4 regions of the Anaerolentibacter hominis genome follow, and region 1 is predicted to be linked to each of the others. Evidence: predicted binding sites of a transcription regulator. Region 1 holds the regulator's gene; each other region holds the start of a gene.
The links. Region 1 encodes Rex, which represses fermentation and respiration genes when NADH is low (regulators of the CRP and FNR family bind a similar motif). Its sites were predicted from a motif close to ATTGTTAANTANTTAACAAT; they were not measured.

Region 1 (4,217 bases):
TGCGGCAGGGCAGCATCCCCTTTTTTTATCCTTCCAGTTCTTCCCACTCTGAGAAAAGCGTCTCCAGCGTGGAAGTGATTTCTTCTTTCCGGTTATTTAGTTCGATTAGCCTGGCAGGATTCGTATAATTTTCTTCCAGTGACAGCGCCGCGTCCAGCTTTTCGTTTTCCTCTTCCAGAGCCTGAATTTCCTCTTCAATTTTTTTCAGCCGGTTTTCGATTCTCCGTCTTGCGGCCTGCTCTTCCTTTTTCTGCTGCCAGGTCAGCTTTCCGTCCGGCTCCCTGGCATCTGTCCTGCACGAGGCTTCCTGATTAAGCAGTCTTGCCTCCAGCTCCTCTTTCTTTTCCAGATAGTAGTCATAGTTACCCAGATAATTAATCAGCTGCGTCTGTGTCAGATCCAGGATGCGGGTGGCCGTTTTATTGATAAAATACCTGTCGTGGGATACATAGAGAACCGTACCGGTATAGTGATTCAGCGCATTCTCCAGTATTTCCTTTGACGTGATATCCAGATGGTTGGTCGGCTCATCCAGAATGAGCAGGTTTGCCTCGGAAAGCATCAGCTTGGCCAGAGATACGCGCCCTCTCTCCCCGCCGCTTAAATCTCCGATCCGCTTGAATACATCGTCGCCGGTAAAGAGAAATGAGGCCAGCAGATTGCGGATCTTTGTATTATCAAGCCAGGGATACTCGTCCTGAATTTCATCAAAGACAGTCTTATCCATATTGAGAACGTGATGCTCCTGATCGTAATAACCGATTTTAACCTTGGAACCCAGGCGGATATCCCCTGCATCCGCGGGCAGCAGACCATTTATTATTTTTAATATTGTGGTTTTGCCGGTGCCGTTTTTACCGATGATCGCTACCTTTTCCTCGCGTTTAATGGAGAATGATAAGTCCCAGAACAAGGTCTGACTGCCGAAAGCTTTTGCCAGCCCTTCCACATCCAGAACATCGGTTCCGCTGACGATGGATGGAGTCAGCTCTATGGATATCTGCGCTTCCTCGGTAACGGGCTTATCCAGCACGTCCATTTTGTTCAGCAGCTTTTCGCGGCTTTCCGCCCGCCGGATGGATTTTTCCCGGTTGAAGGAGCGCAGCTTTGCTATCACTTCCTCCTGATGGCGGATTTCCCTCTGCTGATTCAGGTATTGTTTAATCTGAGCGTCCCGAAGCATCGCTTTCTTTTTGGCGTAGTCGGTGTAATTTCCTATATAACAGGAAGCACTGCACCGCTCAATTTCCACAACCTTGCCAACTACCTTATCCAGAAAATACCGGTCATGAGATACAATGACAACCGTACCTTTATAATTCAGAAGATAATTTTCCAGCCAGGCGATGGACACGAGATCCAGATGGTTGGTCGGCTCGTCCAGAAGGATGATATCCGGCCTGGAAAGGAGAAGCTTACCCAGGAAAACCCTGGTTTTCTGACCGCCGGAAAGAGTAGAAACAGATTTGGTAAATTCCTCTTCCTCAAACCCCAGTCCTTTAAGAACCCCGGTTACTTCACTTTTATACGCATAACCGTTCTGCTGTTCAAATTCATGGTTCAATCTGGCGTACCGATCCAGCGCATCCTTAAGTTCCGGCCCGGAGAGGGAGGCCATCTCGTTTTCCAATGTGCGGATACGGTCATTCAATGCAATAACGTCCGCCTTAACGGAAAGAAGTTCCTCATAGATGGACCGTTCTGATGTCAGATCCTGATGCTGGGCCAGATAACCGATGGTGGTATCCTTGGCTAAAATCACTTCCCCTGCATCCGCAGCCAGTTCGCCCATGATGATTTTAAGAAGAGTCGATTTGCCGGCCCCGTTCATTCCGATAACGGCGGCCTTTTCCCGTTCATTTATATGAAAAGATATATTCTCTAAAATTTTGTCTGTTCCAAACGATTTACATATCCCCTGGCATGCAAGTATCATATCGTCACCTGTTATTCTTAATTTACGCGCGGCCGGCCCGGATGCAGGTTTCCTCCGTCCGAAACAGCCGCTGTTCTGTGCATTCGTACTTGATTATACTGGCAAAAATACAGGCTGTCAAATTGACAACAGTATTCCTTTCTTATATAATGAAACATAGTATTCAGGGGCAATAGAGGCTGGCCTGTGATCTGTACGGTGTAAGAAGAGAAGAAAGCCGGAGCGTTTGTACGGGAGGGAAACATGAGCAGTAAATATATTTCTTTGGCAGTGATTCGGAGACTGCCCACCTATTATAGGTATCTGGGCAGATTAATGGAGAATAATGTGGAACGGATTTCCTCCAAGGAACTGAGCGAGGAACTGCAGATGACTGCTTCCCAGATCCGTCAGGATCTGAATAATTTTGGCGGGTTTGGCCAGCAGGGATATGGTTATAATGTAGAAAATTTATATAACGAGATTGGAAAAATCCTGGGCGTGGATCAGCCGCACAATATGATCATTATTGGAGCCGGAAACCTGGGCCAGGCGCTTGCAAATTATACAACTTTTGAGAAAAGGAACTTTAAAATAATCGGTATTTTTGATGTGAATCCTAAATTTATCGGAATGACGATAAGAGGGGTTGAGATCAGAGACGTGGACGAGCTGGAGGAATTTATCAAGAGCAATGAGGTCCATATGGCGGCTCTTACGATTCCGAAGAATCATGCGCCGAAGGTGGCTTCTGACATTGTGAAATGGGGCGTTAAGTCAATCTGGAATTTTGCGCCCGTGGATTTGAAACTGCCGTCAGATGTACTGGTAGAGAATGTCCATCTGCTGGACAGTCTGATGCGTTTGTCCTACAGTCTGAAGGCACTGGAGGAAGAGAAGAGAGTATAAGCCCGGGAATAGCCGGATTTGGAGAAATTATGATTCTGGGACTTGGAACAGATTTGATTGAGAACGGCAGAATTGAAAAGGCTTGTGAAAAAGAACGGTTTCTTGCGAAGTATTACACGGAACAGGAAATGGTTCTTCTTCAATATAGGAGGGCAAGTGCCGCGGGAAACTTTGCCGTGAAGGAAGCGGCGGCGAAGGCTCTGGGGACGGGATTCCGCACATTTTCACCCATTCATGTGGAGGTGCTCAGGGATGAGCTTGGCAAACCCTTCGTCACATTCCGCGGCGAAGCGGCTAAGATTGCTGAAAGGATGGGAGTCCGGAAGATACATGTTTCGATTTCTGATACCGCGCTCTATGCGGTGGCGGTGGTGATACTTGAAGATTAGGGAAATGCAGGCATGCATTTCCCTCTGACATAGAAGCAGGGATTATGGAAATGAACATTTTAGTCGATGAAAAAGAAATGAAAGATATTGATTCCTACTCCATCCATACGGCGGGTATTCCCTCGCTGGAGCTGATGGAGCGGGCGGCGGCAGCAGTTGCCGACTGTGTTGAACAGAGCATTCATGTACAGGACCGGATACTTGCTGTCTGCGGGTCGGGAAACAACGGCGGAGACGGCGTTGCGGCGGCCAGAATTTTAAAGAACCGGGGTTATCAGGCGGATGTACTTTATTGCGGCAGCAGAGAGCATGCCAGCGCGGAGAACAGAGAACAGATCCGAAGGGCAGAACTTTCAGGGGTTGCCATCTATGACAATATTGCTCTGGAAGAATATACTGTAATTGTGGATGCTGTTTTTGGCATCGGGCTCTCAAGACCGCTGGAAGGAAAATACCGGGAGTTGGCAGAGCAGATTAATGGCTCGGGACTGCCGGTTTTTGCTGTGGATATCCCTTCCGGTATTCACGGAGGAAGCGGTTTAACGCTTGGCACAGCGATCAGGGCAACGGAGACCATAACATTTGGTTACGAGAAGACCGGACTGGTTCTATATCCGGGGAGAGAGTACGCTGGAAAAGTGACCGTTGCGGATATTGGATTCTCGCCGGAAGGAGAGAAGCGGGTAAATCCTGCCTGTTTTACTTATGGCAGGGAAGATATCAGCAGACTGCCGGCCCGTCCGGCCTATTCAAACAAAGGGACATTCGGGCGGGTGCTGGTCATTGCCGGAAGCAAAACTATATCCGGCGCCGCCTATTTATCTGCTGCCGGCGCTTACCGGATGGGAGCGGGACTGGTACGGGTGCTGACCAGACCGGAAAACAGAACAATTCTGGGCACGCTGCTGCCGGAAGCTTTGCTGGACACCTATGAAAATCCCGTGCTGGAGGAGCAAAAGATCCTGGATGCACTGTCCTGGGCAAGTGCGGTTGTAATCGGGCCT
Region 2 (4,217 bases), on a different contig from region 1:
CAATGGCAATACGCTGTTTCTGACCTCCGGAGAGGCGCATACCCCGTTCGCCCACATGAGTATTGTACTGGTCGGGCATATCCAAAATATTGTCGTGAATCCGTGCGGCTTTCGCCGCTTCGATAATTTCCTCCATAGAAGCATCCGGCTGGGCATATCCGATATTTTCAGCAATGGTACCGTTAAAGAGAAAGGTGTCCTGGAGCACCGGAGCGATGTTCTTGCGCAGGCTGTCCAGGGTTACCTCCCTGACATCAGTGCCGTCAACGAGCACCCGGCCTTTAACCGGGTCATAGAACCGGGAGATCAGCTGTGTCATGGTAGTCTTGCCCACACCGGTGGGACCGACGAGAGCGATCATTTGGCCTGGCTTACAAGTAAAGCTGATATTTTGCAGAACCGGAGATTCTTTCTCATAGGCAAAGGAAACTTCATCAAACGTAATTTCACCGGCAACCTGTTCCAGCACAACTGCATCCGGCTTATCCTTTATTTCACGGTCCGTGTCCAGGACAGCCATCACCCGCTCGGCGCCGGCATATGCCTGCTGGGTATCCTCCAGAAGCTTGCCGAGGCCTGAAATAGGAGTATAAAACAGAGAAAGGTAGAGCAGGAAAGCAACAATATCCGAGACCGAGAGAGAACCATGAAAGGCCAGGACACCGCCTACCCCTACAACAATGACGGTTCCGATGGACGAGAGAAATTCGACAGTTGGATGGAACACCGCGCTTACATTTAAGGCATGGAGCATAGCCTTTGTAAAGACCCTTGCCTGACCGGTGATCTGTTCCTGCTCATATTCCTCCTGACCGAAGGCCTGTATCTCATGAATACCGGAGAAATTGTCCTGGAGCTTGGCATTGAGGCCGGCAAGCGCTTTCTGGGATTTCCGGAAATTGGGACGAACCTTTGTAGTAAAAATCCATCCGGAAAAAAGGATAAACGGGATCGGAATACAGGTCAGCAGAGCCAGCTTTGGATTAATCACCAGAAGCACGGCCATCACCCCGATTACCGTTACCGCGTTTGTGACCATCTCCGGTATGATATGTGCGTAGAGCAGCTCAAAAGTGGCCGTATCATTGACCACACGGCTCATCAGATCACCGGTCTGCTTATCATGAAAATAGGACATAGAGAACTTCTGAATGTGATCATAGAGCCGGACACGCAGATCCTCCACCAGATTCCAGGCGGCCTTGTGGGCCAGATAGTTACTCAGATAGCGGAACAGGATTCTGGATAAATAGAGCAGGACCAGAATAACCGTGATTTTCCCGATTTCACGGAGCATGGTTTCTGTCGCCCCCTGTTCCAGCAGCCCGGTCATGGATGAAAGCAGGGACGGTACAATCAGGTTGACAATAGTCAGCGCAAAGGTGGAAAGTATGGCGATCAGATATAACCCCTTATATTTGATCGCGTCCTTTCCCATCCGCCATAACAGTTTCATGATGAATCTCCCCCTCCTGAAGAAAAAAGCTAATATTATTTTAACATTGGCCCGGGAAAAAGGGAATAGCAGGAACTATAAGTAAGAAGGAAAGGTATGTGATCCGGGAATGGCCTGAACATTAAAAAAATATAGCAGCTTACCGGCAAGTATGTTATTATATTAACGAAGTTAAATCATTAGGAAAGTGAGGATTATATCATGGCAAATATATTAATCGCTCCTGGAAAGTATGTACAGGGAAAAGGGGAATTGGGAAACATCGCATCCTATGTGATTCCCCTTGGCAAAAAGGCACTGTGCCTTGCCAGTGAGAGCGGATTAAAGAGAGTAAAGGAAACCGTTGATTCCAGCTTCGGCGCATCGGAAGCAACGGTCGAGTATGAATTATTTAACGGAGAGTGCTGCATGACGGAAATTAACCGTATCATGGGAATTTGCTCTGACAGGAATATTGAGGTAGTCATTGGTATCGGCGGCGGCAAGATTCATGATACCACGAAGGCAGTGGGATACTTCCAGGACATTCCGGTTGTCATTGTTCCTACGATTGCATCTACCGACGCTCCCTGCAGCGGACTGTCTGTTATCTATACAGATGAAGGTGTGTTTGAACGGTATTTGTTCCTGAAACAGAATCCGAATGTTGTACTGGTGGATACTGACGTGATTGCCAAGGCTCCTGCCCGTCTGCTTGTGGCAGGTATGGGAGATGCGCTGGCAACCTACTTTGAAGCCAGGGCATGTGAAGCAAGCAACGCGTCTACCTGTGCATTCGGAACAACGACGATGGCAGCGCAGGCACTTGCCAGACTCTGCTATGAGACACTGCTGGACGAAGGATTCAAAGCCAAACTGGCGGTTGAGAAAAAGGTCTGCACGAAGGCGGTTGAGAAGATTATTGAGGCCAATACACTGTTAAGCGGAATTGGATTTGAGAGCGGCGGCCTGGCAGGGGCGCATGCGATCCACAACGGCTTTACCGTACTGCCCCAGTGCCATGGCATGTACCATGGAGAGAAGGTGGCATTTGGCACCCTGGTTCAGTTGGTGCTGGAAAATGCTCCGATGGAAGAGATCGAAGAAGTGCTCAGTTTCAGTATTGAGGTTGGACTGCCTGTCACGCTGGAAGAACTGGGAATTGAGGAAGTAAAGGCGGAGGAGATCATGGCAGTAGCCAAGGCAACTTGTGCGGAGGGTGAGTCCATTTATAATATGCCGTTTGCCGTAACGCCGGAGGATGTCTATGCAGCGATTCTGGCAGCAGATCAGCTGGGGAAAGAATATATTTAAAAGGCAATGAAGAAGGAAGAATGAAAAAAGTGATAGCGGGCCGAAAAGCGGGTATGCTTTTCGGCCCGGTGAAAACCGCAGCCCGGGCTGCGGGTGAAAGATTCCTTCGGAAGTGAAAGAGCCCTCGCGGGGCAGTAGAGACAAAGAGATTATGATTTTAAGGGGATATTGCGTTTGCAGTATTCCCTTTTGTTATTTTGTCAGCAGTACCCGGTCGGTATCGAATTCTCTGCTGCATTTCTGACGATACAGCTCGATCAGTCCGGTGACGGTCATGGCCTTGCGTTCTTCTCCGGTCAGATCCAGAACGATCCTGCCGTCTTCCAGCATGAGCGTCCTGGTTCCAAGCTCCAGGGCAGAGTTTATGTTATGAGTGATCATCATTGCCGTCAGATTTTTTTCTGTTATGATGCTTTTGGTTATGGCTAATACTTTTTCTGCTGTAATAGGGTCCAGCGCGGCGGTATGCTCATCCAGCAGCAGCAGCTTCGGCGTTATCATGGTACTCATGATCAGGGTGACAGCCTGCCGCTGACCGCCTGAGAGCAGCCCCATCCGGGTTTTCATCCGGTCCTCCAGACCCATGTCCAGCCGGGAGAGAAGCTCGCAGAAGACATCACGGTCTTTTTTCCTGAGGGCAGGAGAGAGGGGGCGGCGGTTGGCCTTGGAATATACCAGAGCCAGATTTTCTTCAATTGTCATATGGGGAGCGCTTCCCCGCATGGGGTCCTGAAACAGACGCCCGATTTCCGATGCCCGGAGGTATTCTTTTTCGTAAGTGATATCCCTGCCGTCCAGGATGATATGACCTGCGTCCAGCCAGAAGTTTCCGCAGATTGCATTAAAAAGGGTAGATTTGCCGGCGCCGTTGGAACCGATAATGGTAACAAATTCACCGGGGGACAGAGTCAGATTTAAGTCATCCAGAGCGATCTGTTCATTGGGTGTTCCACGGTCAAATATCTTTTTTGCATATTTAATTTGAAGCACGGTCTTTTCCCTCCTTTTTAATCTTATGCTCCGCCCATTTCTGCTGAATGGCAGGGATAGAGAGTGCGATCGCGACAATCACGGCGGAGAGGAGTTTAAAACCATACGCCGGGAAGAAATCGGTCTTAAGAGCCAGAGCAATGATAAAACGGTAAATGATGGAACCGGTAAGAGCGGAGATAAAGCTGACGGCAAGAGAACGCCGTCCGAAGAATACCTCGCCGATTATGACCGATGCCAGCCCCACAACGATGATACCCACACCGGTATTAATGTCGCCGAAGCCCTGATACTGGGCCAGAACCGCGCCGGAAAGGGCAATGAAGCCATTGGCGATTGCCAGGGCAATAATCTTCATGGAATCCACATTAATGGAGGAAGCCCGTACCATATGTTCATTATCCCCGGTGGCGCGGATGCAGAGCCCCAGGTTTGTACGGAAAAACCAGACGAGCAGGGCAATGGCCAATATGGAGAT
Region 3 (4,217 bases), on a different contig from region 1:
TCTTATCCATTCCGGATATTCTGTCAGCGGTTATGGAACTGTACGGCAATGGAACGGAAGCGGATACCCTCAGTATCCGTCACCGGAGCGTACAGGTACAATGGATTTCGTTACTGCTAAGCCTGCTTGTGCTGATCTACTATGTATTTGCTCCGTTTGTTCCCCGGCTGGTGAATGATTTGCTGCCGGCCGCGGCTGCGGAATTTCTGAATGGGACTTTTAACTTCGCACCGATCATTATTGTGTGCTGCTCTTACCTGTTCTGCCGTTCCATATGCAGTACCAGGCCCGATCCGGAGGAGCAGCAGTCCGGGAGTTAATCCTGTGTGTTCTGATCGGCTGTCAGGGGAGGTGTTGTTATGAGTACAAAGAAGAAACTATTCTGGACGCTTTACGGAATTATTTTATTAGCCTGGCTGGTAGCTCTGCTTCGTTGGATTCCTGCCATCGAAGTCTATCAGGCACGTTCTTTTCAGGTATATCCTTATCATATATACTTAAGCCTGCTTGTCATATCGGCAGGAGTGCTGCTCTCGGTGCCCCATCTGCTGTCTGTCCGCAGAGGGAAGGAAAGAGGGAGAACCTGTGTTAACTGGGGGCTTTTTGTGATTTCCGCCATATTGGTTGCGGTATCTGTTGTGCCGGATATTCTGACGCCGCTTACCGGCATACTTCCATCTTCCATGTTTCAGGTTTTCAACAGGCCGACAGCTCTGCTGGTCTGCTTTACCTATCTGCTGATCCGTTCTCTGACCTGGCCGGTATCAGAGAAGTAAAATACCCACTTGTCAAAATAGTGCTTCATACTGGTTCTATGGCATATTCTCACACCCATACAATAAACATAAATTAAGATGTTTTTGTGTGGGTGTTTTCTTTGAATACTATAAAATTCTCGTCCCGTGTTCCGGGACTATTCTGTCTTGTTTTTATCATACTGTTTTCTGTCATTCCCTATCCCACGGCGTATGCTGCCGGGGAATTGCAGGAACAAACTGAAATAAAAGAACCGGAAAAACTTTACGCCAGGGCCGCCTGCCTGATGGACGGGGATTCCGGTCGGGTGCTGTATGAAAAAGACGGGTATGAGCCTATGGCTATGGCCAGCACCACCAAGATTATGACCTGCACGGTAATCCTGGAGCATGCCGATCTGGAGGATGTGGTTACGGTATCCAAATACGCATCCACCATGCCGGATGTTCAGTTAAATATCGTGGAGGGAGAGCAGTACCGGCTGAAGGATCTGCTGTATTCTCTGATGCTGGAATCTCATAATGATGTGGCGGTGGCGCTTGCAGAGCATGTGGGAGGCTCTGTGGAGGGATTTGCCGAACTGATGAACCAGAAAGCAGCCGAACTCGGCTGTACCGATACCCACTTTGTAACGCCGAATGGGCTGGATGACGAGGACCACTATACGACAGCGGTGGACCTGGCGCGAATCGGCAGCTATGCCATTCAGAATGAGATGTTTCTGGAGATTACCAATACTCCGTCCTATCAATTTTCGGAGCTGACCAAGGGCCGTTCTTTTTCTGTCACCAACAAGGATAAATTTCTGTATCTTTATGACGGGGCAATCGGCATCAAAACCGGTTTTACCGGAAATGCGGGCTACTGCTTTGCCGGTGCGGTAAAAAAGGACGGAAAGACGCTTGTCTCTACTGTCCTGGGAAGCGGTTGGCCGCCCAACAAAAATTACAAATGGACGGATACGGATAAACTGATGGACTACGGAATGGAAAACTTCACTATGACGGATATTTTCGAACATGATAAACAGTTTGAACCGGTTCTGGTACTGAATGGTCAGGAAGAAGGCGTGGAACTTGCCTGTGACGACGCGGAACTTTCTCTTCTGCTTCGAAAAGATGAAACAGCAGAGGTGCGTTATCAGATTCCTCTTTCCCTGGAGGCTCCGGTAGAAGCCGGCAGCCAGGTAGGGAGGGCCTGTTACTACATAAACGGAGAGCTCTACCGGGAATTTCCGATCTATACTGCCGGGGAGGTAAAAGCCATTGACTATGGATGGTGTCTGAAACAGACTGTTGCACGGTGGCTTTTATCATGGAAGTAGATAAGACTCCCACCTTTATAGGTGGTGAGCACAGCATAAGGAATGATTATTCCGGGGTAAATTTTCTTTATGAAAGAAGCCCTTTTCATTCCAGAAGTTAGCGTTATAATAGAGGGTAACAGAAAAGAATATCTGTTCCCTCTTTTTTTGTCTGATTTTCAATTCAGGCAGGTGAACGGGCAGAACTGACTGGATTTATGGATTATGACGAAGAAAATGTGGCAGAATAAGAGCGGGATTCTTTGGAAAATATTTGTTGAATTTTTAACGAATATAAGATACAATTAAAATCGGCAGAAATTTGGTTTTACTTTATGACAAATCGGCCGTTTTGGTTTGTTTTGTCTGCTATAAACGGCTCATCCGAAAGATGAGACCAGAAAAAAAGGAAATTGGAGGGCTGAAAATGAGTAACACAGCACAAGTGTCAGCAAGGGGTAGGATTGAAGCTTTACTTGATGACAATAGTTTTGTTGAGATCGGTGCAGCTATTACGAAGAGAAACACTGATTTTAACTTACAGCAGAAAGCAGTTCCTGCGGACGGCGTAATTACAGGCTATGGCTTGATCGACGGCAGTCTTGTTTATGTATACAGCCAGGATGGAACAGCATTGGGCGGTTCTGTCGGCGAGATGCATGCAAAGAAAATCTGTGGTCTTTATGATCTGGCCTGCAAGGTCGGCGCACCGGTGATCGGCCTGGTAGACTGTGCCGGTCTGAGACTGGAGGAGGCTACGGACGCTCTGGATGCGTTTGGACAGATTTATGTAAAACAGACGATGGCTTCCGGTGTGATTCCTCAGATTATGGCTGTTTTCGGAACCTGCGGCGGCGGCGTTGCCGTTTCTTCTTCCCTGTGTGATTTTACATTCATGGCGGGAAAAGATGCCAGAGTATTTGTGAACTCTCCGAATGCAATCGAGGGGAACCATATTGCGAAGGAAGACACTTCAGGAGCGGCGTTCCAGGCTGCAGCCGGCAATGTGGACTTCATATGCGAAGAGGAAGCAGAAGTATTTGCCCAGATGAGACAGCTGGTTAGTATTCTTCCTAATAACAATGAGGATGATGATTCCTATGATGAATGCCAGGATGATTTGAACAGACAGGTTCCTGCATTCGCAGCAGAGGCAGATGATGCAGCAGAAGCATTTAAAGATATCTCCGATAACAATCTGTTTGTAGAAGTGAAGGCAGAGTATGCGAAAGAGATGGTTACCGGATTTATCCGTTTAAACGGTGTTACAGTGGGCGCAGTCGGCAACCGTAAAGCCGTTCTGGATGAGAATTATAAAGCTGTTGAGACATTTGACGGCAGCCTGAGCACCAAGGGATGCTATAAGGCAGAGAAATTTGTAGAGTTCTGTGACGCGTTCAATATTCCGGTTCTTACCCTGACGAATGTGGATGGCTACAGAGCAACAAAAGCAGAAGAAAAATCCATTGCTATTGCGGTCGCAAAATTGACCTATGCGTTTGCAAATGCAACCGTGCCCAAGGTTAATGTAATTGCAGGCAAGGCATATGGCAGTGCTTATGTTTCCATGAATTCCAAACATATTGGCGCAGATATGGTATTTGCCCTTCCGAATGCCCAGATCGGCATGATGGATGCAAAACTTGCAGCAGGCATTATGTACAGCGGTGAAGCTGCGGACGTGATTGATGCCAGGGCTTCTGAATATGCGGCTCTTCAGGAAAGTGCGGAGGCGGCTGCAAAGAGAGGATATGTGGACAGCATTATTGAGGCTGACGAAGTAAGAGCACAGCTTATCTATACCTTTGAGATGCTGTTTACGAAGAGAGAGAACCGTCCGTCCAAAAAGCATGGCACAGTTTAATGAGGTGAGCATATGAGCATTGAAGTTTTAGAGAGAGCACTGCTGAATACGCTTCTCGGTATGGGAACTGTATTCGTAGTATTAATATTTATCAGCCTGATTATCTACTGCCTCGGTTTCATCCCCAAGATGATGAATAAGAAAAATGTGGCGGAAGTGGCTCCTGTCATTGAGACACCTACTTTGCCGGAACCGGCAGAAGCAGTAGAAGAAGAGTTAAGTGACGATCTGGAATTAGTGGCTGTTATCACCGCAGCAGTTGCTGCAGCGGCGGGTACAAATCCGGAAGGATTG
Region 4 (4,217 bases), on a different contig from region 1:
CAGCCCCGCAGTCTCGCTCATCTGCAGTACCTTGATTCCGGTCAGAACCCCATCATTATCAACACCGAGAGAAATTGTAATGGCTCCGCCATAGCCGTTATTAGACGTTGCTTTCATCACAATGCCCACTGTGTCTCCGGAAGTGTTTTTCGCCTCCATCGCTTCGTCAACCAGCACGCCTTCCAGGTTCAGATCCGCTATGATCTGCTCGCTGCTGCTCACATTATCATTCAGCGCCTGGGATTCTTCAAATACATCGGCCTCAGGGAATACCTGGCGGTAAGCCTCCTGTGTCGCCTTCTCATTCGCCGCTTCGATCGGCTCCTTGGTAATATCAAATATAAAGCCCAGCAGAAGTCCGGATACAAGAGTAATGGCAAACAAAATCAACGCGTCTTTTAGTATCGTTTTCATCTCTTGACCACCTTTCCTTTCATTCCGAACGGAACCGGCATCGTAATCTTTTCAATTAACGGAACCATCAGGTTTCCAAGAAGAATCGCATAGGATACGCCGGCCCCGCCGAATTTCCGAAAAACAGCGGTCATGCAGCCGAGAAATATACCATATACAATTCGCCCTGTCTTGGTAACCGGACAAGTTACGTAATCGGTGGCCATAAAGAAAGCCCCCAGCATCAGACCGCCGCCACACAGCTGAGCCGCCAGATAGTGAAGATCAAAGCCCCTTCCTCCGATCAGCAGGATCAGCACGCTGAACGAAAGCAGATAGCAAAGAGGAATCCGCAGGCTGATCACTCTGCGGGCCAGCATATAGGCCGCGCCGATCAGAATCGCGATTACGGAAGTCTCCCCGATCACACCGGAAACCCTGCCCAGAAACATATTGGATAAATTCACCGCTTCCCCTGCCTTTACCAGCTGGAGGGGCGTAGGGCCGCTCACGCCGTCCAGGGCCGGATATGTAGTCATGCGGGATGCAAAGGAAATCAACAGAAAACATCTGGCAGCCAGGGCCGGATTTACAAAATTCTGCCCCAGGCCTCCAAAGAGCTGTTTTACCACAATGATAGCAAAAATATCGCCCAGCATCACCAGCCAGATCGGCACGGTTGCCGGCATGTTCAGTCCCAAGAGAAGCCCTGTGACAAGAGCGGAGCAGTCGCCGGTGCGCACCGGCTGCTTCATCAGCTTCTGCCATACATATTCAGCCAGCACGGAAGTGGCCACGCTGGTCACCAGGATAATCAGGGCCGGAAGCCCGAAATTGTAGACTCCGAACAGGCTGGCCGGAATCAGTGCAATGGCCACATCCCTCATAATCGTAGCGGTGGTGTCTTTCTGCCTCGTATGAGGTGATACGGATACATTGTATAATTCTAATTCGTTCATAAAAACACCCCCTCTATTTTTTCTTTCGTTTCGCCAGCACGCTTCGTCTTGTCTGGCGGAAAGCCTGGGTCAGATAGCGCTTCGCCGGACACACATAGGTACAGCTGCCGCACTCATAACATTCCATGCCGTTTAAAGCCACAAATCTTTCTTCATTCAGACGGAAAGCCGCCTCTGCCATCTTCTGAGGCACGATACGGCTGGGACAGACCTCCACGCACCGGCCGCACCGGATACAGGGACCGGGCTCATGCTCCGCCACCTCATCCTTCGTCAGTGCCAGCAGCGCCGAAGAAGTCTTGGTTACCGGAACATTCAGATCAAACAGGGCCATGCCCATCATGGTACCGCCCGAAATTACTTTCTCCGGTTTCTCCTTAAACCCGCCTGCCGCTTCCAGAAGTTCGGCATAATTTGTACCGATCCTGGCCTGATAATTGCCCGGATTTGCAATGGCATCCCCGGAAACCGTAACGATTCGCCGCATTAGGGGAGTGGACTCACACACTGCCATGTAAATGGCAACCGTGGTGTCCAGATTCAGCACAATACATCCCACATCCGAAGGGAGCATGGAGGAATTGCTGGTTCTGCCGGTTGCGGCATAGATCAGCATACGCTCTGCACCCTGGGGGTATTTTGTCTTTAAAACCTTCACTTCAATGTTCGGTTCGTCCTTCGTCTGCTCCCGGAGTATTTCAATCGCCTTCGGCTTATTATCCTCAACCATGATACAGCCTTTTGCGTTGGGGAACAGCGCCAGAACCACCTTTAAGCCATTCACCACTTTCTGCGGTGCTTCAAGCATAACCCGGTAATCTGACGTAAGATAAGGCTCACACTCAGCCCCGTTCACCAGAATATAGTCTATCGCATTATCATCCTTCGGTGTGATCTTCACATGGGTGGGAAAACCAGCTCCGCCCATTCCGGCGATTCCTGCATCTTTCACGGCCTGCCGGATCTCTTCTTTGGTCATGCCTTTGTAATCCCTATGTACACCAAACCCCTCAACAGGCGTATATTGATTGTCATTCTCAATGATAATGGCATCTACCATATCTCCTGAGACAATCCTGCGTTTTTCAATTCCCTTAACAGTCCCTGACACCGTACAGCAGATATTCGCGGAAATAAAAGCACTGGCCTCCGCAATCCGCTGGCCCATCAGAACATGATCCCCCGCCGACACAATCGGTCTGGCCGGTGCCCCCAGATGCTGAACCACCGGGTAAACCAAATCCCCTTTCGGCAAATGTTCGATCGTCGGCACATCCATGGCCAGTTCCTTTCCCTCGTAGGGATGGATGCCTCCGATAAATGTTCCCAGTCTCATTTACCTACCCCTTTCTTCGTTTCAGTCTTCCCGCCAAACTTTTCTGCCGTCAGCAGATTTGTGTAAAAAACTAAAACACATTTCATCGTTTGTCACATAATTGTTAGATAAAATGATAAAGGAAAAAACGCAAAAACGCAATGATTGTACTTAAAAAAAGACTGTGAAGTTTTTAACGAACACATGTTCCTGAGCAGGCCGGTTTTTCCTTTAAATAAGGCGCTTTCCCTTGTTAAATTTTGAACATTCTTTTCTTTTCACAGGACGCTTTTCCCTCCGTATATATCGTTAATCAACATCATTTTCCAAACTCTTCCTTTTCGCAATTTTATAAACTTTCTGATAATTATTCTACAATGTCATATGTCTAATTGTAAAAAGAAAAGGCAGCCTGTCAATAAATGACAGGCTGCCCCTAAACTCTTTCCATTCTATTATGCGTATGGAAAACCGCTACTGAGACGGCTCCTCCTTTTTTCTCAGAAGATCAAATCGGTTTAAATCTATGCCCAGATCCACAGCAATCTTCTGCCTGGGATGGGGACAGCTCTCCATCGGATTACCCTCTTCGTCCTCAATCCGGTTAACCCGGACAGAACAGTTCGTGCCGTCCGGCTTCATTACTTCTATTTCGTCGCCCAGAGAAAATTTATTTCTCTGCTCCAGCTCATACAGACCCTTTTCATTTCGATCTCCGATCAAGCCCAGATAAGTATATTCTTTCACATAGGTATTGGCGTCATAGATCTGAGACTCATGAGTCGTCGGTCCGTAGAAAAATCCTGTGGTAAACTGACGGTACGTACATTTTGAAATTTCTTCCCGGTACCATGGCAGATTTTTCTCATAGAGCGCCGGATCATTGAGATAATCATCAATCGCACGCCTGTAGGTTCTGGCTACCGCCGCCACATACAGGGCGGTCTTCATCCGCCCTTCCACCTTAAAGCTGTCGATGCCGGCGGCAATCAGATCCGGGATATGCTCAATCATACACAAATCCCTGGAGTTGAAAATATAGGTTCCCCGCTCATTTTCCTCCACCGGCAGATACTCTCCCGGCCGGCTCTCCTCCACCAGATAATACTTCCAGCGGCAGGGGTGGGTACAGGCGCCCAGATTGGCATCTCTTCCGGTAAAATAATTGCTCAGAAGGCATCTTCCCGAATAAGAAATACACATCGCGCCATGGACAAACGTCTCTATCTCCAGGTCGTCCGGAATATTTTGACGGATCTCCCCTATCTCTTTCAAAGACAGCTCTCTCGCGGACACAACCCGCTTTGCTCCAAGGCTGTGCCAGAAACGGTACGTGGCATAGTTTACATTATTCGCCTGGGTGCTGATATGGCGGTCAATCTCCGGGCAGATCCGGCCCGCGATCTCAAACACGCCCGGATCGGAAATAATAAGGGCGTCCGGACCGATCTCTCTCAGCTCTTCAAAATACTTCTCCACACCGGAAAGATCCCGGTTGTGAGCCGTAATATTAGCCGTCACATATACCTTTTTCCCATGGGCATGGGCAA

Region 2: ABCW47_RS07915 (glycerol dehydrogenase) is a predicted target of Rex. The motif match lies at 1,607-1,626, and genes of this name have one in related genera.
Region 3: ABCW47_RS07000 (acyl-CoA carboxylase subunit beta) is a predicted target of Rex. The motif match lies at 2,333-2,352, and genes of this name have one in related genera.
Region 4: rsxC (electron transport complex subunit RsxC) is a predicted target of Rex. The motif match lies at 2,917-2,936, and genes of this name have one in related genera.

Annotation. Positions count from the first base shown of each region.
Region 1 covers NZ_JAWDIX010000004.1:136,284-140,500, forward strand. The annotation lists gene ABCW47_RS13020 (ABC-F family ATP-binding cassette domain-containing protein) at 26-1,936, opposite strand; gene ABCW47_RS13025 (redox-sensing transcriptional repressor Rex) at 2,180-2,824, shown strand; gene acpS (holo-ACP synthase) at 2,854-3,213, shown strand; gene ABCW47_RS13035 (NAD(P)H-hydrate dehydratase) at 3,258-4,217, shown strand, end outside.
Region 2 covers NZ_JAWDIX010000001.1:1,707,014-1,711,230, reverse strand. The annotation lists gene ABCW47_RS07920 (ABC transporter ATP-binding protein) at 1-1,456, opposite strand, end outside; gene ABCW47_RS07915 (glycerol dehydrogenase) at 1,658-2,749, shown strand; gene ABCW47_RS07910 (ABC transporter ATP-binding protein) at 2,942-3,739, opposite strand; gene ABCW47_RS07905 (ABC transporter permease) at 3,726-4,217, opposite strand, start outside.
Region 3 covers NZ_JAWDIX010000001.1:1,513,097-1,517,313, reverse strand. The annotation lists gene ABCW47_RS07015 (hypothetical protein) at 1-320, shown strand, start outside; gene ABCW47_RS07010 (hypothetical protein) at 360-776, shown strand; gene ABCW47_RS07005 (D-alanyl-D-alanine carboxypeptidase family protein) at 878-2,080, shown strand; gene ABCW47_RS07000 (acyl-CoA carboxylase subunit beta) at 2,487-3,923, shown strand; gene ABCW47_RS06995 (OadG family protein) at 3,936-4,217, shown strand, end outside.
Region 4 covers NZ_JAWDIX010000001.1:1,625,440-1,629,656, forward strand. The annotation lists gene ABCW47_RS07520 (RnfABCDGE type electron transport complex subunit G) at 1-414, opposite strand, end outside; gene ABCW47_RS07525 (RnfABCDGE type electron transport complex subunit D) at 411-1,352, opposite strand; gene rsxC (electron transport complex subunit RsxC) at 1,366-2,688, opposite strand; gene ABCW47_RS07535 (peptidase U32 family protein) at 3,142-4,217, opposite strand, start outside.